DNA from 3 places in the Chryseobacterium cucumeris genome. Region 2 is predicted to be linked to each of the others. Evidence: riboswitches for the same ligand, from Rfam matches in the RefSeq annotation. Region 2 holds a riboswitch; each other region holds the start of a gene.
What was found. Region 2 has a riboswitch for S-adenosylmethionine ahead of JNG87_RS03135 (SusC/RagA family TonB-linked outer membrane protein). Riboswitches for the same ligand answer to the same signal wherever they lie in the genome.
Positions count from the first base shown of each region.

Region 1 (6,609 bases), 900 kb from region 2:
TAACTTGATGGTATCAATTAACGGTAATCCTGCTCCTACATTGGTTTCATACAAATACCGTCTGTTGTTTTTATTCAACGTATATCTTAGTTTTCTGTATTCTTCAATCGGAAGGGTATTGAAAATTTTGTTGGAAGAAACCAGATCAAACCCGTTTTCTGCCAAAGCGTGATAGTTTTTAACAAAATCCTTGCTTGCAGTGTTATCCACAACAATCAGGTTCTCCAGTTGATTTTCATTAGAGAAATTAATCAGTTCTTCCACGTTTGACGGATGCTCTGCTGTTAAAACCTCATCATTCCAATGGGCATCAAATCCTTTTTTGTTGAAGGCAATTTTCTTTGAATTGGCTACCGCAACTACTTTAAGGTCTATTTTTTTACGTTTTTTAATTTCTTCTGCAGATTCAAGTACCTGTTCTATCAAGGTTTTTCCTACATTTCCATGGCCAATAATGGCCAGATGAACGGTTTTCGGTTTTTTGAAAATTTCAGATTCTATGATGTTTCTTGTTTTTTCATCCTGTGAAGACGTCACTACGATATTGACTCTGTTTTCTCCTGCTACCTGGTTCAAAAGCAATGGAAAAACATTATTTCTTGCCAGCTCAGCAAAGACTTTATTAAAATCTTCTGCTACAAAACCAATGACAGAAACATTATTGATACTATAGATCTGGGAAACTTTTCCTGACTTTCTTTCTGCTTCAAATTCATCGATAAGACAAGCCACTGCCTTCTCTGCATCATTTTCATGAACCAGGATAGAAATTCCGTTTTCTACGGCCTGCTGAGAGATTACTCCTACACTGATACGCGCCAAAGTAAGCGCTTTAAAAATTCGTCCGTCAATCCCGATTTCTCCCAGGAAATCTTCTCCTTCAAATTTAACGATTGATCTGTTCTTCAAAAATTTTATTTCGTTAGCATTTTTCATTACTTCTATAAAATGTTTTTAATGATATTATTTAATTGTTGATATTCCATTAGGAAGGCATCATGCCCGTGTATAGATTGGATCTCGTGATAAGAAACATCTTTATTTTTCTCTTTTAAGTTTTCAAAACACATTCGGATTTCAGAAGCCGGGAAAAATAAATCTGTATCTACGGAGATCATGTGCATTCGTGCCTGTATGTTCTCCAGTGCTGTATCAGCAGCATTTATATTCATCAAGAGATGATTCATCAATTTGTAAGCTTTTAAACTAAATCTTTCGTTTAGTGCATTACCATGATAAACCAGCCAGTCTTCTGATTCCAGGCGTTGTTTGTCCTGATTATATTGGTTTTGAAATCTGTCATTGAGCGACTGCGGTGTTCTGTAGCACAACATGGCATGAATTCTTGCTTTCTGTAATGGTTCTTCCTTATCATTTAATAAAAATTTCTGAACCAGACACTGTGCATGAAGCCAGTCGTGTGTTCTGTAATCGCAGGCAATAGGAATAAAAATCTCAGCAAGATCCGGCTGCTGGGCAAGCATTTCCCAGGCAATACCTCCTCCCAGAGAGCCTCCTATAATGGCATATAAATTTTTGATCTGTAAAACTTCAAGTCCTTTCAGAAATATCGCAGCGATATCTGAAGGAGTAAAGTCTTCATAATCTTCAATTAAAAAATCGTCGTATCCGTTTCCTGGTATATTGAAGCACAGAACGGTATATTGATCGGTATCAACAATCTGATTTTTTCCCACCAGCTGTTTCCACCAGCCTTTTTCTCCGGATACGTTTGAATTTCCGGTAAGAGCATGATTGATTAAGACAACAGGGGCTGTAAACAGATCTTTCCCAAAAAGCTGATAGCTTAATGAGATATGGTATTCCTTTTGGGAATGAGTTTGATACGTAAGATTAATATAGTTTAGTTCTGTTTTCAATTCTATTAAATTTTAATACAATTGAAAATGCCACAGGAAATGGCTGAAAAGAACTTCAGTAAGTTATCTGTCCAAAATTATTTTGGTAGAACGTAGCACCTTCTTTACTTGCGCAAAGGGTTGCTAAGGTTTCATAGGGTCTAATCCCTCAACCTTTCTTGATAACATTTTCAATATTTGAATGAACGAATGGTGCAAAGGTAGTTCTTTTCTTTTAATTTCAAAAAAAAATTATTTTAATATTTAAAAAAGCCCTTAAATACAAGTATTCCAAGAGTATATTAATAATTATTCAGATGAAAAAAATTGGAATTACTTCTCAAAAAAACTAACTTCGTATGGAAAAGTGATGAGATATGACCGCCGAAAAAGATAGATTACAAGATACCAAATGGAAAAACTGGGGACCTTATGTAAGCAACCGGCAGTGGGGAAATGTACGCGAAGATTATAGCCCGAACGGGAATGCCTGGAATTTTACCAACCATAATAATGCAGAAAGCTATGCCTACCGTTGGGGTGAAGAAGGTATTGCCGGAATTTCTGATGTAAAGCAGCTTTTATGTTTTGCTTTTTCGTTCTGGAACAAGAAAGACAAAATGGTAAAGGAACGATTCTTTGGTTTGAGCAATCCTCAGGGTAATCATGGGGAAGACATCAAAGAAATCTTTTATTATCTGGATAATACACCTACTCATAGTTATATGAAAATGGTTTATAAATATCCCATCAATGAATTTCCTTACGATGAACTTGTTGCAGAAAACGGAAGACGCAGTAAAAAGGAACCGGAATATGAAATTTTCGATACCGGAATTTTCGATAATGATGAATATTTTGATATTTTCATTGAATATTGCAAGGCCGATCACAATGATATTCTTGCCAGAGTAACGGTCTGTAACCGAAGTCAGCATGAAGCACCTATTCTGGTAGCGCCTACTGTATGGTTCAGAAACAACTGGAAATGGGGATACAACACCTATAAGGCAGAGCTTAATGCTTCTCATGACGGAAGTATCAATATTGGACACGACAGTATCTCCATTAAAAAACTTTATTCCCGAAATACCAATGCACAAAGCGTATTTTGTGATAATGAAACCAATACTTCTAAGCTTTACGGAGCTCCTGCAGGTGAAAATACATATTTCAAAGATGGCATCAATCATTTTATTACCCACCAGGCAAATACGATTAATCCCGCAAAGAAAGGGACAAAAGCTTCTTTCCTGATCGATGAGCTTATCGGAGCCGGAGAATCAAAGGTTTTTGATTTCAGATTATGTCCTGAGGAAAATGATAATCCTTTTGAAAACTTTGATGAAATTTTCAATACCCGGCAGGCTGAAGCTGAAGAGTTTTATCAGGAAATTCAGAATGATACCGTTAACGAAGATGAGAGAAATGTACAGAGACAGGCTTTTGCAGGACTTCTCTGGAATAAGCAGTTCTATCATTATAATATCGGAAAATGGCTGAAAGGTGATCCCAACTTTGAAGCCCCAAGAAATTTCAATGAATATGTAAGAAATACGGAATGGAATCATCTCCATAATAAGGATATTATTTCTATGCCCGATAAATGGGAATATCCATGGTATGCCACATGGGATCTGGCGTTTCATTGTGTTCCTTTTTCCATCATTGATGCGGAATTTGCCAAGGGACAGCTTTTACTTCTTACTAAGGAATGGTACATGCATCCCAATGGACAGCTTCCTGCCTATGAGTGGAATATGAGTGATGTGAATCCGCCGGTACACGCATGGTCTTGTTTCCGTGTTTTTAAAATTGATGAAAAAAATAACGGAAAACCGGATTTATTATTTTTAGAGAAAGTTTTCCAGAAACTGCTTCTTAATTTCACCTGGTGGGTGAACCGAAAGGATAAAAACGGAAAAAATATCTTTGGTGGAGGGTTTCTTGGTCTTGATAATATCGGAGCTTTTGACCGGAATATGGAACTAAAGGACGGACAGCATCTTGAACAGGCAGACGGAACCAGCTGGATGGCCATGTATGCATTGAATATGATGCGTATTGCAATGGAGCTTGCCCAGTATTATCAGGTATATGAAGATATGGCCATCAAGTTTTTTGAACATTATCTTTATATCGCTGAGGCTATGGAAAATCTTGGTGAAGGCACAAAAGGGCTTTGGAATGAAGAAGACGGATTTTTCTATGATGTATTGCAGCTTGGAAACGGAGACAGTGTTTCTTTGAGGTTAAGAAGTATTGTTGGTTTGATTCCTATGTTTGCTGTTGAAATTGTAGACCATCGCTTACTGGAAAAGATGCCGAATTTCAGGACCCGAATGGAGTGGATCTTAAAAAATAAACCGGAGCTTACCAAACTCGTTTCCCATTGGGACGAGGAAGGACACGGACGAAAACACCTTATGAGCATACTTCGTAAAAACAGACTGACAAAAGTTCTGACCAGAATGCTTGATGAAAATGAGTTCCTGAGTTCTTACGGAATACGTGCTATGTCTAAGGTATACGAAGAAAATCCGTTTGTATTCTCTGTACATGGGTCTGAAAATATGGTATACTATACGCCTGCAGAAAGTGACAGCAGAATGTTTGGCGGAAATAGCAACTGGCGCGGCCCCATCTGGTTTCCTATCAATTTCCTGATTGTTGAAAGCCTGCAGCGCTTCCATTATTATTATGGAAACAGTCTGAAAGTAGAATTCCCAACGGGAAGCGGTGATAAAAGAAACCTGGATGAAGTAGCCCAGAATATCAGCAAAAGACTCTGCTCAATATTTTTAAAGGATGAACATGGCCAAAGGGCGTTCAACGGAGGCAATCCCAAGTTCAATTATGATGAACACTTCAGAGATTATATTACGTTCTTTGAATATTTCCATGGTGATAACGGCCGTGGTGTGGGTGCTTCCCATCAAACAGGATGGACTGCTACTGTAGCGAAACTGATAAAGCCAAGACTCACCTTTTAATAAGCAATGAGTAATTGGTAATGAGTAATAATAAAAGCCGGATGAAACATCCGGCTTTTGTTATTTTATATAAGAGATTAAATTTTTTCTCCGTTCACATAGACTTCGTATCCGATTTCTACATTCGGTTCTAACGTTTTTGATACAGAGCAGTATTTTTCAAAAGAAAGTTCTGCAGCCTTTAATGCTTTTTTAGGATCAATTTCTCCTTCCAGAAGGAATTTTACGTTAATCGATTTAAATGGTTTTGCATCTTCTACCTGTACTCTTTCTCCTTCTACCTCTGCCTGAAAGCTTCTGATCTCCTGACGCTGCTTCTTTAAAATAGAAACTACATCAATTCCGCTGCAGCCTGCCACAGCCATCAGTACACTTTCCATTGGAGAAACTCCTTTAGCTCCCGGCTGGGAAGTATTATCCAAAAGAATAGAATTTCCCTGAGCATTGGTACATTCAAATAAAAAATCGTCGTTTATTCTGTTAAGTGTAATTTTCATTGCTTATTGCTTATTGCTTCTACAAAGTTATAAAATTCCTCTCGCTTTTATCTCCAGATATTTATTGATAACATCGATATTCAAATTTTCAGGAAGTGTATAAACAGTATAAATTCCGTATTTACGGAGTTCCTGGATGATCAGTTTCTTTTCAAACTCAAATTTTTCAGCAATGATCTCGTCATAAATTTCCTGCATACTTTCAGGATTTTTGTTGATCAGCGTCTGCAGTTCAGAATTTTTAAAGAATACTACTACCAGCAAATGGTTCTTAGCAATTCCCCTAAGATATTTCAGCTGCCGGTTTAGTCCGTCTAACGTCTCAAAATTGGTAAAAAGCAGAATTAAACTTCTTTGGTTGATGGAATATTTTACATCCTGATACAAACGGTTGAAATCACTTTCGAAGAAATCTGTTTTGATATTATAAAGAGCTTCAGAGATTTTCTTCAACTGTCCGGATTTATTATCGGCAGCAATTTTATTTTCAGCTTTCTTGGAAAAAGTCATCATTCCCGCTCTGTCTCCTTTTCTCAAAATAATATGAGACAGCGCCATGGTTGCATTGATGGAATAATCCAGCAAGCTTAATTCGTTGAAAGGCATTTTCATGGTTCGTCCTTTATCAATCAGCATAAAAATACGCTGTGATTTCTCATCCTGAAACTGATTAACCATTAAACGATTTGTTTTCGAAGTTGCTTTCCAGTTGATCGTTCTGATATCATCTCCTGGTACATATTCTTTGATCTGCTCAAATTCCATGGTATGTCCCAGCTTTCTGACTTTCTTGATTCCGCCTAATAAAAATTCACTCTGAATAGCCATCAGTTCATATTTTCTTAGATGAATAAAAGAGGGATAGGCAGGAAGCATAGCATCTTTCTGGAAAATAAATCTTTTTGAAATCAGTCCTATTGGTGATGATGCGTACACATTCAATCCTCCGAAATGATATTCTCCCCTTTCTTTAGGCTCTAATGTGTATTGAAAAAATGTATTTGCTCCGGAAGTGATCTGTTTTTTGATCAGAAAATCTCTTTTCTGAAACTGAAACGGGATTTCATCAATAATTTTAGTGGCTATGGTAAAGTTGTAATTATTCTTGATGTCAATTTTTACAAAATTCTCATCTCCGTTAGACAGTTTTTCCGGCAGAATTCTTTGAACCTGCAATGCATTCTTTTGGTTGAAAAGCAACAGAAAATCTACCATTGCTGCCAAAAAACAAATCAGGAGTGCGATATGGGCTACCCACAT
Region 1 covers NZ_CP068760.1:4,614,780-4,621,388, forward strand. Annotated here, with positions in the region: gene JNG87_RS20665 (ACT domain-containing protein) at 1-936, opposite strand, end outside; gene JNG87_RS20670 (alpha/beta fold hydrolase) at 942-1,880, opposite strand; SAM riboswitch class I at 1,941-2,048, opposite strand; gene JNG87_RS20675 (MGH1-like glycoside hydrolase domain-containing protein) at 2,237-4,852, shown strand; gene JNG87_RS20680 (OsmC family protein) at 4,930-5,349, opposite strand; gene JNG87_RS20685 (DUF58 domain-containing protein) at 5,377-6,609, opposite strand, start outside.
Region 1: linked by a shared signal. The riboswitch ahead of JNG87_RS20670 (alpha/beta fold hydrolase) and the one ahead of JNG87_RS03135 (SusC/RagA family TonB-linked outer membrane protein) in region 2 are both predicted to bind S-adenosylmethionine.

Region 2 (6,609 bases):
TTCTTGATTTTACCAAAAATCAGAAAATCCCGATTGTAGCACCATTTGCCAACTCTCCGGAACTCTATAACTACAGTAACCTTATTATTGTAGAAACCAACAATCAGACCTATGCTGATAAGATTGTAGAAGAAGTAAAAGCAGTGTATTCAGATCAGAAAATATATATAGTGGCAGATGCTAAAAAAGAAGATGCCAACTATATTAAAGCCGGACTTGAAAAAGCGGTGAAAAATCCTAATATCATTATTGTTAATTCGTCGGCAGATATTCAACCGGATCAGAATATGATGACAGGACAGTCTGCACCGGTTATTGCTATTTTAGCAAATGATGATAATACTGCAGGAGATGCTTTTGCCAACAGAATAATTGCAATGTCTAAAGAAGTTCAGGGAATAAAAGCCTTCAGTATGTTCTATTCTCCTGTTTTCGAGAAGAAAGTGGATGAGCTGAGCCAGGCAAGTCTTGTATATCTGATGGATAGAAAGATCAATACAGACGGAAGCTTTGAGAAAGAAATTCTGGCTGCTTATAAAAGCAAATACTGCAAAACTCCACCAAAATATGCTATTGTAGGTTTTGATGTGGTAAATGACATGTTAACCAGAGAGAATAAAAAAGGAGAGATCTTTAAACAAATGAATAAAGTTCAGACTCAGCTTGCGACCAAATTTGAGTTTGTAAAATCTAAAGCTAACGGTGCTTATGTAAATACAGGTTACAGAGTAATCAGGTTAGTACCATAAATGATTTATAGCACTTAAAACGAATATTGTTAACATTATAGTTATATTTGCATAATATTTAATTCAATACATGAAAGCACTTGTATTTCCAGGGCAGGGTTCTCAGTTCGTAGGAATGGGAAAAGAATTGTATGATTCTAGAAAAGATATTAAAGATCTGATGGAATCTGCCAATGAAATTTTAGGTTTCGACATTCTTTCCATTATGTTTAACGGTACGGATGCGGATCTTAAGAAAACAGAGGTTACCCAGCCTTCAATATTTATACATTCAGTAGCAGCATTAAAAGCCGTAAATGGTCTTGGTGCTGAAATGGTAGCAGGACACTCTTTGGGAGAGTTCTCAGCTTTGGTTGCCAACGGAGTTTTATCCTTTGATGACGGTTTGAAATTAGTTTCTGAAAGAGCGAAAGCGATGCAGGAAGCTTGTGACGCCAATCCAAGTTCTATGGCTGCAATCTTAGGATTGGATGATGCCAAGGTTGAAGAAATCTGTGCACAAATTAGCGGGGTTGTTGTTCCTGCCAACTATAACTGTCCGGGACAATTGGTTATTTCAGGGGAAACTCCTGCAGTAGAAGAAGCGTGTATAAAGCTGAAAGAAGCAGGCGCTAAAAGAGCATTGCTGTTACCGGTAAACGGAGCTTTCCACTCACCATTGATGCAGCCTGCACAGGAGAGACTGGCAGCAGCTATCGAAAAGACAAAATTCAGAAAAGCAACTATTCCTGTATACCAGAATATCACGACAACAGCGGTAACCAATCCTGATGAGATCAAACAAAACCTGATCGCTCAGCTTACCGGTCCAGTAAAATGGACACAGTCTGTTCAGAATATGATTAAAGATGGCGCCTCTAACTTTGTGGAAGTAGGACCAGGAAAAACCCTTCAGGGATTGATCAAAAAAATTGACGGATCGGTAGAAGCTACTTCTGCAATCTAAATAAAAAAATATGAGCGCGATCTTTTCACCGGGCAAGCTTATGCTTACTTCAGAATATTTCGCAATCGATGGAGCTCTTGTCTTAGCGGTACCTACCAGGCTGGGACAAGAGTTTTTCTTTGAAGAAAAAGAAGATGGAAAATCTCTTATTCTTTGGGAAGCCTATCATCAGAATACATTATGGTTAAAAGCTGTCATTGATTATAAAAACTGGCAGATCTTAGAAACCAATATTCCGTCAAGCGCTGAGTTTATTACCAAAACATTACAAAATGTTCAGCTGCTTTCTGACAGTAAATTCAAAACAGACCTTACTTATTATTTAAAAACAAATCTTCAGTTTCCTGCGGATTATGGGCTTGGGAGCAGTTCCACCCTGATGAATAACCTGGCGGAATGGGCTGAAATAGATCCTTTTCATCTTAACACCATCAGTTTGGGAGGCAGTGGATATGACATTGCAGTTGCAAAAGAAAAGTCCGCAGTGCTTTTCCAAAGTAAACCTGAGATAAAATATGAGAAAGTAGATTTTAATCCGTCCTTTAAAAATGAACTGATTTTTATTCATTTAAATCAGAAGCAGGATAGCAGAGAAGGAATCAATTTTTACAAATCAAAAAAGAAGTCTCCGGAACTGGTTGGTGAATTTTCGGATATCACAAAGAAAATTATGTTATGCGATGAATTGGAAAATTTTTCTGAACTAATGGTGATTCATGAGCGAAAAATTGCCGATTTTCTTGAAATACTCACAGTTAAAGAAAAATTTTTCTCAGATTGCCCTTCATTTGTCAAAAGTTTAGGCGCATGGGGTGGAGATTTTGTGATGAGTGCCAAATTTGGGGACTATAAGAACTATTTTTGGGAGAAAGGTTTTACAACTGTTTTTGAATGGGAAAATATAATTGGTTTATAATCAATACATTACAATCCTGTTTTTTTATTTGCCATTCTGACTTATATCAGTATATTTAAACCACCTTTAACAAATAATTAATATTATTTTTGTTGAAAGCAATAAAGAAATAGAAAATATAAGTAAAATGAAAAACACTAAAATCATCCAGGATTTAGAGAAATTAGGGATTAAAGGAAACTATGAAGTAGTGTATAATCCTTCTTATGAAGAATTATATCAGGCTGAAGTTTCTCCTGAAAATCAGGGGTTTGAGAAAGCTGAGCTTACAGAATCAGGCGCAGTATCAGTAAAAACAGGAATTTTCACAGGTCGTTCACCTAAAGACAGATATATTGTTCAGGATGATATTACAAGAGATACAATTTTCTGGGATGGTAAAGTAAACTTACCTACAACAGCAGAAATTTTCGGGTCTTGTAAAGAACTAGTGCTGAACCAGCTTGCCGGATCTAAAAAGATTTATGTAGTAGATACATTCTGCGGAACGAATGCGGATACGAGACTTAAAGTAAGATTTATCGTTGAAGTAGCATGGCAGGCACATTTTGTTACTAATATGTTCATTCGTCCTTCTCACTATGAGCTTGAAAACTTTGGCGAGCCGGATTTCACAGTAATCAACGGATCAAAAACTACCAACCCGAACTGGGAAGCTCAGGGATTAAATTCTGAGAACTTCATCATGTTCAACCTTACTGAAAAACTACAGATCATCGGAGGTACATGGTATGGAGGTGAGATGAAGAAAGGGATGTTCGCTATGATGAACTACTATCTTCCATTAAAAGGGATGGCTTCAATGCACTGTTCTGCAAACGTAGGAGAAAAAGGTGATGTAGCTTTATTCTTTGGTCTTTCAGGAACTGGTAAAACAACTTTATCAGCAGATCCTAAAAGATACCTTATCGGTGACGATGAGCACGGATGGGATAATAACGGAGTATTCAACTATGAAGGCGGATGCTACGCTAAAGTTATCGACTTATCTGCAGAAAAAGAACCGGATATCTTTGCTGCCATCAAGAGAGATGCACTTCTTGAAAACGTTGTTGTTAACAATGGAGTAGCGGATTATACAGACGGATCTATCACTGAGAACACAAGAGTTTCTTATCCGATTTATCATATCAACAAAATTGTATTGCCTTCCAAAGCAGGTCATGCCAAAAAGATCGTTTATCTTTCAGCAGATGCATTCGGAGTACTTCCTCCGGTTTCTATCCTGAATGAAGATCAGGCTCAATACCACTTCCTTTGCGGTTATACATCAAAATTAGCAGGAACTGAAAGGGGAATTACTGAACCTCAGCCATCTTTCTCTCCTGCATTTGGTGAAGCGTTCCTTACATTGCACCCAACAATGTATTCTAAAACATTAATCGGTAAAATGAAGGAGCACGGAGCTAAAGCTTATCTGGTGAACACAGGTTGGAATGGTACCGGAAAGAGAATTTCTCTGAAAGATACCAGAGCAATCATTGATGCCATCATTGACGGTTCTATTGACAATGCTCCTAAAACTCAGGTTCCGATCATGAACCTTGAAATTCCTACTGAATTGCCAAACGTTTCTACAGGTATTCTAGATCCTAGAGATACTTATGAGAACGCTTCAGAATGGGAAGAAAAAGCAAAAGATCTTGCTTCAAGATATATCAAGAACTTTGAGCAGTACTGTGATACTGAAGAAGGTAAAAAATTAGTAGCTTCAGGACCTCAATTGCAGGAACAGACTATCTAATAGTTATCTATTAACATATAAAAAGCCTCATCACTGATGAGGCTTTCTTATTAGTATTTTTTACAACTTTCAATCAATTCATTCTGTTCATCCAGTTTCAGGACTGTTGATTTGATTGATTCTTCAGTCAGATATTTTATAATCATAAAATGCTTTGAAGAAAAGTAAGACTTTCCGTCCAATATTTTATCTAAATACTTTGGAGTAGTGAAGGTCATCCAATATTTTGTTTTGTCAGAAAATTCAATGGTGACTTCTATAGCAGATTCAGTATCCTCTACTATTTCATCATCAATATGAATGGAAATAATTTCCGGTTCTTTCTCCAAGCAGAAATAAAACTTAGAATACCATCTGAGCTTACCTTCATCATTCCAGATTCTTATATTTTCAGCATTTATTTCTTCAACGATATAAGATTTTCTTTTTGTTAATTGCCCGGAATATATGCCAATACTTTTACAGTAAATCTTATCCTTTATCTTCATAAATTATTTTTCATAATCATCTTTGAAAATCTGTGAAATCCGTTGTTAAATAAAAAAGTATAAGTTATTTTAAACTTAATAAGGCCAACCGATACCCATCCATTCCAAAGCCTGATAAGACTGCATCCGTATTAGCTGCTGTTACAGATTTCTGTCTGAATTCCTCTCTTTTATAGATATTGCTGATATGAACTTCTACTTTAGGTTTTCTGATATTTTTTAAACAGTCTGCAATCGCATATGAATAGTGAGTATAAGCCCCGGGATTGATCACTACTGCATCGAAGTCATCCTCCTGAAGCCTGTTAATAAGCTCGCCTTCAATATTAGACTGGTAATATTTTATATCATGAGCCTGAAACTCGGATTTCAAATTTTCCAAATAACTTTCCATAGAAACATTTCCATAGATTTCCGGTTCTCTTGTGCCTAAAAGATTGAGATTAGGCCCGTTGATGATTAAAACTCTCATACCATAAAATTAAAAACTTTTTTTAATTAATGGCCAAAAATTTCAATGTGATGTAGATTTGTTTCAATTGAGTTTTTAACAATGATATTTGTCATATTTAAATAAATGATAAAGCTTGCAACTCCTTATTGTTATGGCTTTTATTAAAATTTTATGTTAATTATTAAAAATTTATCATGAAAAAATAATAAGTCTACTTGTTTTGTAGACTAAAAGTTTTTAGCTTTGCAACCATATTTCGATCGGCTTATAAAGAAAGATGGAGGGAACTGACCCTGTGAAGTCTTAACAACCTACCCTTAGGGCAAGGTGTTACGTTCAGCCTTTTAAGGAAAAATAAGCATTTGGTTTATCGTATTTATCGATGCCCTTTGCTGACTTTTCTGCAAAGGGTTAAATTTTAATATATGATAAATAAAATTGATTATGATTAGTAAAAATTTATTTAATTCTAAAGCCTGGATACCTCCGGTTGCGGCTTTTTTTCTGGGAGTCACCAGTGTAAGTGCACAGAATTCCAGACTGAAAAAAGATAGTCTTCATGAAAAGGAGCTTGATGAAGTCGTAGTGGTAGCTTACGGAAAAGCAAAAAGAAACAGCTATACCGGTTCTGTAGCCACCATTTCCAGTGATAAAATCAATAACAGACCTGTAACCAATATTACCAAAGCATTGGAAGGGCAGGTTGCAGGGATTCAGACCACCAGTGCCTCAGGGCAGCCGGGTGCGGTTTCTACTATCAGAATCAGAGGAATCGGTTCCATCAGTGCTTCCAGTGATCCTTTATACGTAGTAGACGGAATTCCTTTTGACGGAAATATTAACTCTATCAGCCCAAGTGATATTGAATCCATCAGTGTTTTGAAAGACGCTACAGCAAGTGCCTTGTATGGTTCAAGAGGAGCCAACGGGATTATTATCATCACTACAAAATCAGGGAAAAAAGGAGAAGCCAGAGTTAATTTTAATATCAGCCAGGGATTCTCCGGAAGAGCTGTCAAAGATTACGAACAGGTAAACACAGATCAGTACTTTCAATTATACTGGGAAGCATTAAGAAACGGATATCAGTCCGGTAAAGTTTCTTCTCAGCAGGCTGCTCAGATGGCAACAGATAATCTTGTTTCTAATCTTGGAATTAACCCATATGGAACTGCTTATCCAAAACCGGTGGGAACAGATGGAAAATTATTGTCAGGGGCATCACCACTCTGGAATGACGACTGGAGAGATATTTTACAGAGAGTGGCATCAAGAAACCAGGTGGATCTTGATATCAGCGGAGGAAGTGAGA
Region 2 covers NZ_CP068760.1:700,074-706,682, reverse strand. Annotated here, with positions in the region: gene JNG87_RS03165 (LysM peptidoglycan-binding domain-containing protein) at 1-749, shown strand, start outside; gene fabD (ACP S-malonyltransferase) at 820-1,695, shown strand; gene JNG87_RS03155 (GYDIA family GHMP kinase) at 1,706-2,611, shown strand; gene pckA (phosphoenolpyruvate carboxykinase (ATP)) at 2,739-4,355, shown strand; gene JNG87_RS03145 (hypothetical protein) at 4,406-4,843, opposite strand; gene JNG87_RS03140 (type II 3-dehydroquinate dehydratase) at 4,908-5,315, opposite strand; SAM riboswitch class I at 5,560-5,658, shown strand; gene JNG87_RS03135 (SusC/RagA family TonB-linked outer membrane protein) at 5,742-6,609, shown strand, end outside.

Region 3 (6,609 bases), 1.5 Mb from region 2:
ATGGGCGCCTGCATAAAAACTTGTGGGTGATTTTGCTCCCAGAGAAGCATTATTGGTGTTGCTTACCTTATAATTGAAGGTATTGCTCCCGAATGTATTACTAAGGTCAAATAGCCAGTTGTTAACATTATATTTTGCACCTACAGCATAGGAAACATCATATACCTGAGACCCAAGAACCGCCTGAAAACCGTTCGGATAAATGGATGAAACCACATTAGACTTTTCGCTTGGCAGTCTTCTGAAACCAAACCCTTCTCCTTCTTTAATACTGAAACCTCCGAAAGAATAGAGTTTAAAATGATCATTAAAAGGATATTCTGAATTGAAAAACAACTGTCCCTGTCTGATCTGGGCATCTCCGATCTGAAAATTGAAATCATCACGGGTCAATCCTCTTTTTTCAATTTCGGCATCATCCGCAGCTCTGGCTGCTTTTACCGCTTCAGCGTCACCTGCAAATTCATACGCAAAATTATCTCCGAAAATATCCAGATCGTGATTTTGAGTTCTTGTAGTTTTTCCTCTGTGGCTTAATTGCAGGGAAAGATTGATATAACCGTCTTCCTTTCCTAATGAAGCTCCGTAGTTGACTCCTGCCTGATACGTATCTCCATCATTTCTTCCACTTAATCCGTAAGTAAGGCTTGCTGAAGCTCCGGCATTTTTCTTAAGAATTATGTTGATCACTCCGGCAATAGCATCAGAACCATATTGTGCAGCAGCTCCGTCTCTTAACACTTCTATTCTATCAATAGCAATTACGGGAATGGTACTCAAATCTGTTCCTACGGAACCATTTCCTACAGTATTCTGATAATTGACCAATGAGGTTGTATGTCTTCTTTTTCCGTTAAGCAATACGAGAACCTGATCAGGGCCCATTCCTCTTAATGTTACGGGATCAATATGCTCTGTGCCATCAGAAGCAGACTGCCTCACTGCATTAAACGACGGAATCACATAATTAAGGAGATCCTGAGCAGTCATTTGGGGAGAACTTCTCTGGATTTTGTCAATATTAATTACATCTACAGGAACCGGTGTCTCCAGCTTTGTTCTTTTGACATTACGGTTTCCGACGATGATAATATCTTCGATCTGTTTTCCTTTTTCCTCACTTTCCTGAGCAGCTACCAGAATTGCTCCAAGCAATAGTACAGCTGTGCTTAATTTTTTCATTTTTGTTCTTGCCAATTAATACTACCAATCTGACGGATCTTTCCGCAGATACACAAGACTTCAAGAAATGGAATTCATATAGAGTATTGACTTCAATTATCTCTCCCAAAGGGTTGGAATTAGCACCTTTACACGCTGGAATTGTGCAGGTTGCTAAGGTTTCACCGGGCCAAATCCCTCCACCTTTCTTGATAAATCTACTGCAAAAGTAGACTATTTTTCTGAACTTACAAAAAAAGCAAATCTGCTGATCTGCAAATTTGCCTTTTATTTTGTATGGAACTTGTTTAAACTTTTTATTTTTGAACCATTAAGATTTAATAAGAGTTTAAGAGGATTAAGAGAAACTTAAAAATCAGAATGATTAACCTTAACTATACTTTATTTCTTAAACCTTCTTAATGGTTTTTAAGATATTAAATATTTTTTATAAGTCTAGACAACTAAATCTTTTGTTTTATTTAATAATCATCTTTTGAATGGCTATTCCTGTATCTGATTTCAACTGCACAAGATACGTGCCTGCCGGATAATCAACCTTCAAATTATAAGTTCCGCTCTCTTTATCGAGTTTGAAAGTATCCAGTTTTTTACCGGTCATATCAAAAATTGAAATTTCCCCATTTTTTGCTTTATTGAAAACCAGTTTAGCGATTCCATTTCGGACAGGATTATCTGCAATCTGAAGAGATAATTTGTTGGCGGCATTGACATCTGCTGTTGACAAAGCACCAGCGTAATTACCAAAGATTCTAAATTCTCCCGATTGTAAAGTGATTGGAGCTGTTGTGGAAGCTACATTTGAAATACTGTTGTCCATCAGATTCTGCCATTGACCTGTGTAAGGGAAATAAGGCACTACATTCTGTGCGGAAGTCGTGTAATTGGCCAATACGACAACATTCTTTATTCCTGTTGTAATAGAGGCATCATATACATAAATTCTTGTGATCAGACCATTGGGGTCGTTCGTAAGATTGTTGGATTCTATACTATAGGTTTTCGATTTAAAGACCTGATGACTGTTTCTGATGTTGATGATTTTAGCCCATGTATCGTAGACCGCCTTTCTATTCAGATCAGTATCATATCCGAGCGTAAATGCAACAGGTTTCTCATCGGTTCTGCATCCGCTGTCTATCGTACCGTTTGCACATCTGTTGATGCTGAATTCATATCCTAATTCTCCAAACTGCCAGATCATTTTCGGACCAGGGATAGTAAAGAACGTGGCCCCGAATGTTTTCATTCTTTCAAGAGCGGTATTCAGGTTTTTTACATCATAGCTTCCGTTCGCTGCACCGTATGCGAGGTTTTTAAACATCAGTCTTTCTTCATCGTGGCTTTCTCCATAGCCTACGGCACTCATATTGGTAAATCCGTGAAGACTGTGGTTCATTCGGTCGTAATTGCTGTTTTCCTTATATCCCATCGTATTCTGATTGTAAGGATCTGTCTGTTTATTCCAAAGCATAACGCCTTTTCCTTCTGCTATTCTGTAATTCGCCCATTGCTGTTCTTCTGCATCAGTTCCAAGGTGTTCGAAGATCATATAAGAATTGGGATCAATGGCCCATTGTTTATCAGCATAATTTTTCATGATATCCACTCTGTCCTGCTGGTAGGCATTGGTACAGGCCTCATCATTTTCAGAACAGCTTTGCGTAAATCCTTTGGTTAAATCCCAACGGAATCCGTCTATGTGATATTCAGTCAGCCATTGCTCAAGACATCTTTCAACATAATATTGCGTTGAAAGGCTGGTATGGTTAAAATCGTTAAATACATTGTATGAATGTTTCGGAACCTGATTAAAGTAAGGGTTGTTGGCTGCAACATTTCCATAGCCATCACCATCCGGATCAATATTCCAGAGTCTTACCAGAGGTGAACGTCCTGTTGCGTGATTAAATGCGACATCCAGAATGACTGCAATTCCGTTCTGGTGGCATACATCTACAAATTCTTTGAATTTTTCGGGAGTACCGTAGGCTTTGTCCAATGCATAATGAAAAGAAGTATTATATCCCCAGGAAAGATTTCCGTCAAATTCCATGATGGGAAGCAGTTCTATAGCATTGATTTTCAAATTCTTTAAATAGGAAATTTTATTGATCAGTGACTGCCAGTTCTTTTCCTGTGTGAAATCTCTCAATAATAATTCATACACTATAAGATCCTGTTTCGCAGGTCTTTGAAAATTGGTAACCTGCCAATTATAAGCGGTCTGGCCTGTTTTAAATGTTGACACTTCAAAACCCTGCCCGGCAGGAAATGCTGGTAAGTTTGGATAGGTAGAAGCGGAAATCCACGGATCATCATAAGAGGAAAGAATTTGTGGAGAATAAGGATCTGCTACTTTTCTCAAATCGTTTGTTCTGTATTGGAAGGTATAAAGCTGCTGAGGAGTGATTCCATTGAGTTCAATCCAGTACAGATCGGGATTTGTGGTGTCTTTTTTCATTAAATAGGTATCATTCACCGTCCAGTTATTGAAACTTCCTATGACATGAACAAAACTTTTCCCCGGAGCATATAAAGCCAATCCCACCTTGGTAGGATCTGTCGGATGGTAATTGATTCCCTGTCTGATCCAGTTGGGTATTGCCTGGGAAACAACATTTCTCGGAACCTGTACAATGAATGCTGCCGTTTTGGAATTGGTTCCCTGTGTCGCCACAAGTTCCATATTTGCATCCTGGGTAACCGTATAACTATAAGAATAAGACTGTGAAGGTGTTGTGGTTGAATTGACAACAGTTCCGTTGGCTTTTAACTGAAATGTAGCATTGGTACTTGCCGTCGCCGTAATAGTAATGGAATTCCCCACAGGAACTGAAGTAAGGCTGTTCGCCAATGGATTTGTAAGCGTTAAGTTTAAAGTCCCTACGTTTACAAAAATATCTGGTGAAGTCTGGTGCAATCCCGTCTTATCCTTTAATAAAAACCCAAACCTTCCGATTCCTGTTCTTCCATAAAAAGAAGTTGGTGTAAAAGTGAGTGAATAACTATCTGTAGCAGCATTATAATTCAGCTTATTCAGATCATTGGAATTGTTCCAGCTGCCATTGGTAGGGCAATCCTGACTGTTCTGATAATTGGTATCAAACGACCAGGTCCAGATATAAATGGCATTGTTGGAAACGCCCCACGCAGACTCATCAATCTGATCCCCGGGAACAGTAAGCGTGATCGCATCTGTTTCGTTGAACGGATCAGGAGAAATTGTATAATTGATCTGTCCGAATACAGCCATGGTAATCAACAGAAAAACAACAGAATAAAACTTTTTCATTTATTATTTTTTATCGAATATAGTATAAATTTTTCTTCATGACCACTATTCCTCTTCGGTATTCATCAAATATTTCTATTTTTTCGGAGGAAAAATAATAAAAAAAGACTCATGAAATTTTCATGAGCCTTCCAATAAAAGTAATTGTAATGAACTAATTTCTTTTGGCGAAATCTTTGGTATTGAGATCCGCTTACTCCTTTATAATCTTTTTAGAAATGGATTGTCCATTCTTTAATTTTAATTCTACAATATACAACCCTGAAGGAAGTTCAGTCATGTTGATCTGATGATCCGAGAACTGTACATTCATTCTTTGTCCTACAGCGTTCACAACGTTTACTTTTTCAATTCCTGAATCAGCTTTAACCATAAGAATTCCTTTTGTAGGGTTAGGATACACTCCAATTACAGATTGATTCAGTTTGGTTTCTGAAGTACTCAAAGAAGAGGTAGGCTTGATGCATCTTACTGATGATCCCTGTCCTCTCATAGCTCCGGCCGACGGATTGGCAATTGTCGATCCGATATACAGATATTTCGCTCCTAAACTTGATGTATCTGAACTCCAGAAATACCCTCTTTGCCCTACAAAAGTAAAGTTCCCGTCACTGGAGCTTCTGTATCCTCCTGCCGATAATTTGAGATTGCTGCTGTAAGCCGTTGCCGGATTACCAATACTTTCTGCTCCTATTAAAGTAGTCCAGTCTGCCTGAGAAGGCATTTTCCAGTCTGGTCCTATTGCTTTACAAGGATCTATACCTACAGAAGCATTGACATCTGCAAGTGATGCCCCATTCCATGTATCCCCACTTGCAAAATTTGCCCACCATGCCGGAGATCCTGCAACATAAGCTCCAGCAATGGTACTTGTTCCTTCCGGAGTATTAGGAGATGGTGCTGGTACCATCTGGGAATTTCTAAGCTGGTGTCCATCATCCCATCTTCCCCATTGGAAAAGGTCCCCATAAGAATTCGCATCCGCTACTGATGAAGCCACCTGTGTACTTCCCAGGTTCTGCTGAAGCCATATTTTTCCGTCTGCTCCTCTTACTGTAGTATAAGCAACCTGTTGCCCGCGATACATAAAACTTACACAACCAATATCACCAACATTGGTTCCAGGATCTGTATTGCTGCATGTTTGTGGATTAAGATTCAGAGAAATTCTTTTCACCTTTGTTGTATTGTCGGAATAAGCCAAAACAAGATAATTTTGTGCCTTATCTATTGCTAAATCATTGTATTTTGCCTCTCCAGCTGAAACAAAATCTCCTCCAAAAGGAACCCAGTTTTGCGAATCGTCTAATTGATAAACGGTATTTCTCAGGAAATTATCATTTTCAAAACGGCTGGCTACCACATATGGCTTTCCTGATTCTGTTACGGCTAAGGCAACATGCTGTACTCTTCCCTCAGAAAAATTGGCATTTCCAACCTGCACCCAGGAGTTTCCGTCAAACTTTCTGACATTCAACTTCCTTCCTCCTCCGGAGTTGGAAACATAAGCAACATAGATTGTGTTTGCTCCATCTAAAGCAATATCAGCATTATACTGCTCTCCTGATGAAGAAGCATCTGCAGCTGTTCCTCCTACCAGACTCCAGTTTTGTGCTGAACTTGCATCTGTACTGTTCTGATATACTTTTATCCCTCCGGAAACATTACAGGTATAGATCATATTATTGGTTCCGATAACCATTTCAGCGAAGTCAGCACCGCCCGAAAAACCTGCATTTCCTATCTGCTCCCATGCTCCTCCGGAATATCTTTTAACCGTTCCTGAACCATACGATCCATAAGTGAATATGATATTATCAGAGGAAACGGCAGAAGCCTGATAATTAACGGAACTGTCTGTAACATTCGGAAGCTGAGACCATAAAGATCCTGTAAATAAGCGTACTTCCATCCCAGAGCCTGGATAACCAAGCTGATTGGTATAATAAATACTGTTTCCGTTCGGACTTATAGACAATGAGTTGTAGGTGGCAGTTCCTGTAGTAACTCCGGGCGTTCCTCCTAGGTAAGACCACGAGTTTCCGTTAAATTTCTGAACAGAGCCTTTAGCTACTGAAACATCATAATAGGACAGATAATAATTTCCCGAGTTATCAATAACAAGATTATTA
Region 3 covers NZ_CP068760.1:3,988,598-3,995,206, forward strand. Annotated here, with positions in the region: gene JNG87_RS17810 (TonB-dependent receptor plug domain-containing protein) at 1-1,182, opposite strand, end outside; SAM riboswitch class I at 1,276-1,380, opposite strand; gene JNG87_RS17815 (alpha-amylase family glycosyl hydrolase) at 1,640-4,477, opposite strand; gene JNG87_RS17820 (T9SS type A sorting domain-containing protein) at 4,671-6,609, opposite strand, start outside.
Region 3: linked by a shared signal. The riboswitch ahead of JNG87_RS17810 (TonB-dependent receptor plug domain-containing protein) and the one ahead of JNG87_RS03135 (SusC/RagA family TonB-linked outer membrane protein) in region 2 are both predicted to bind S-adenosylmethionine.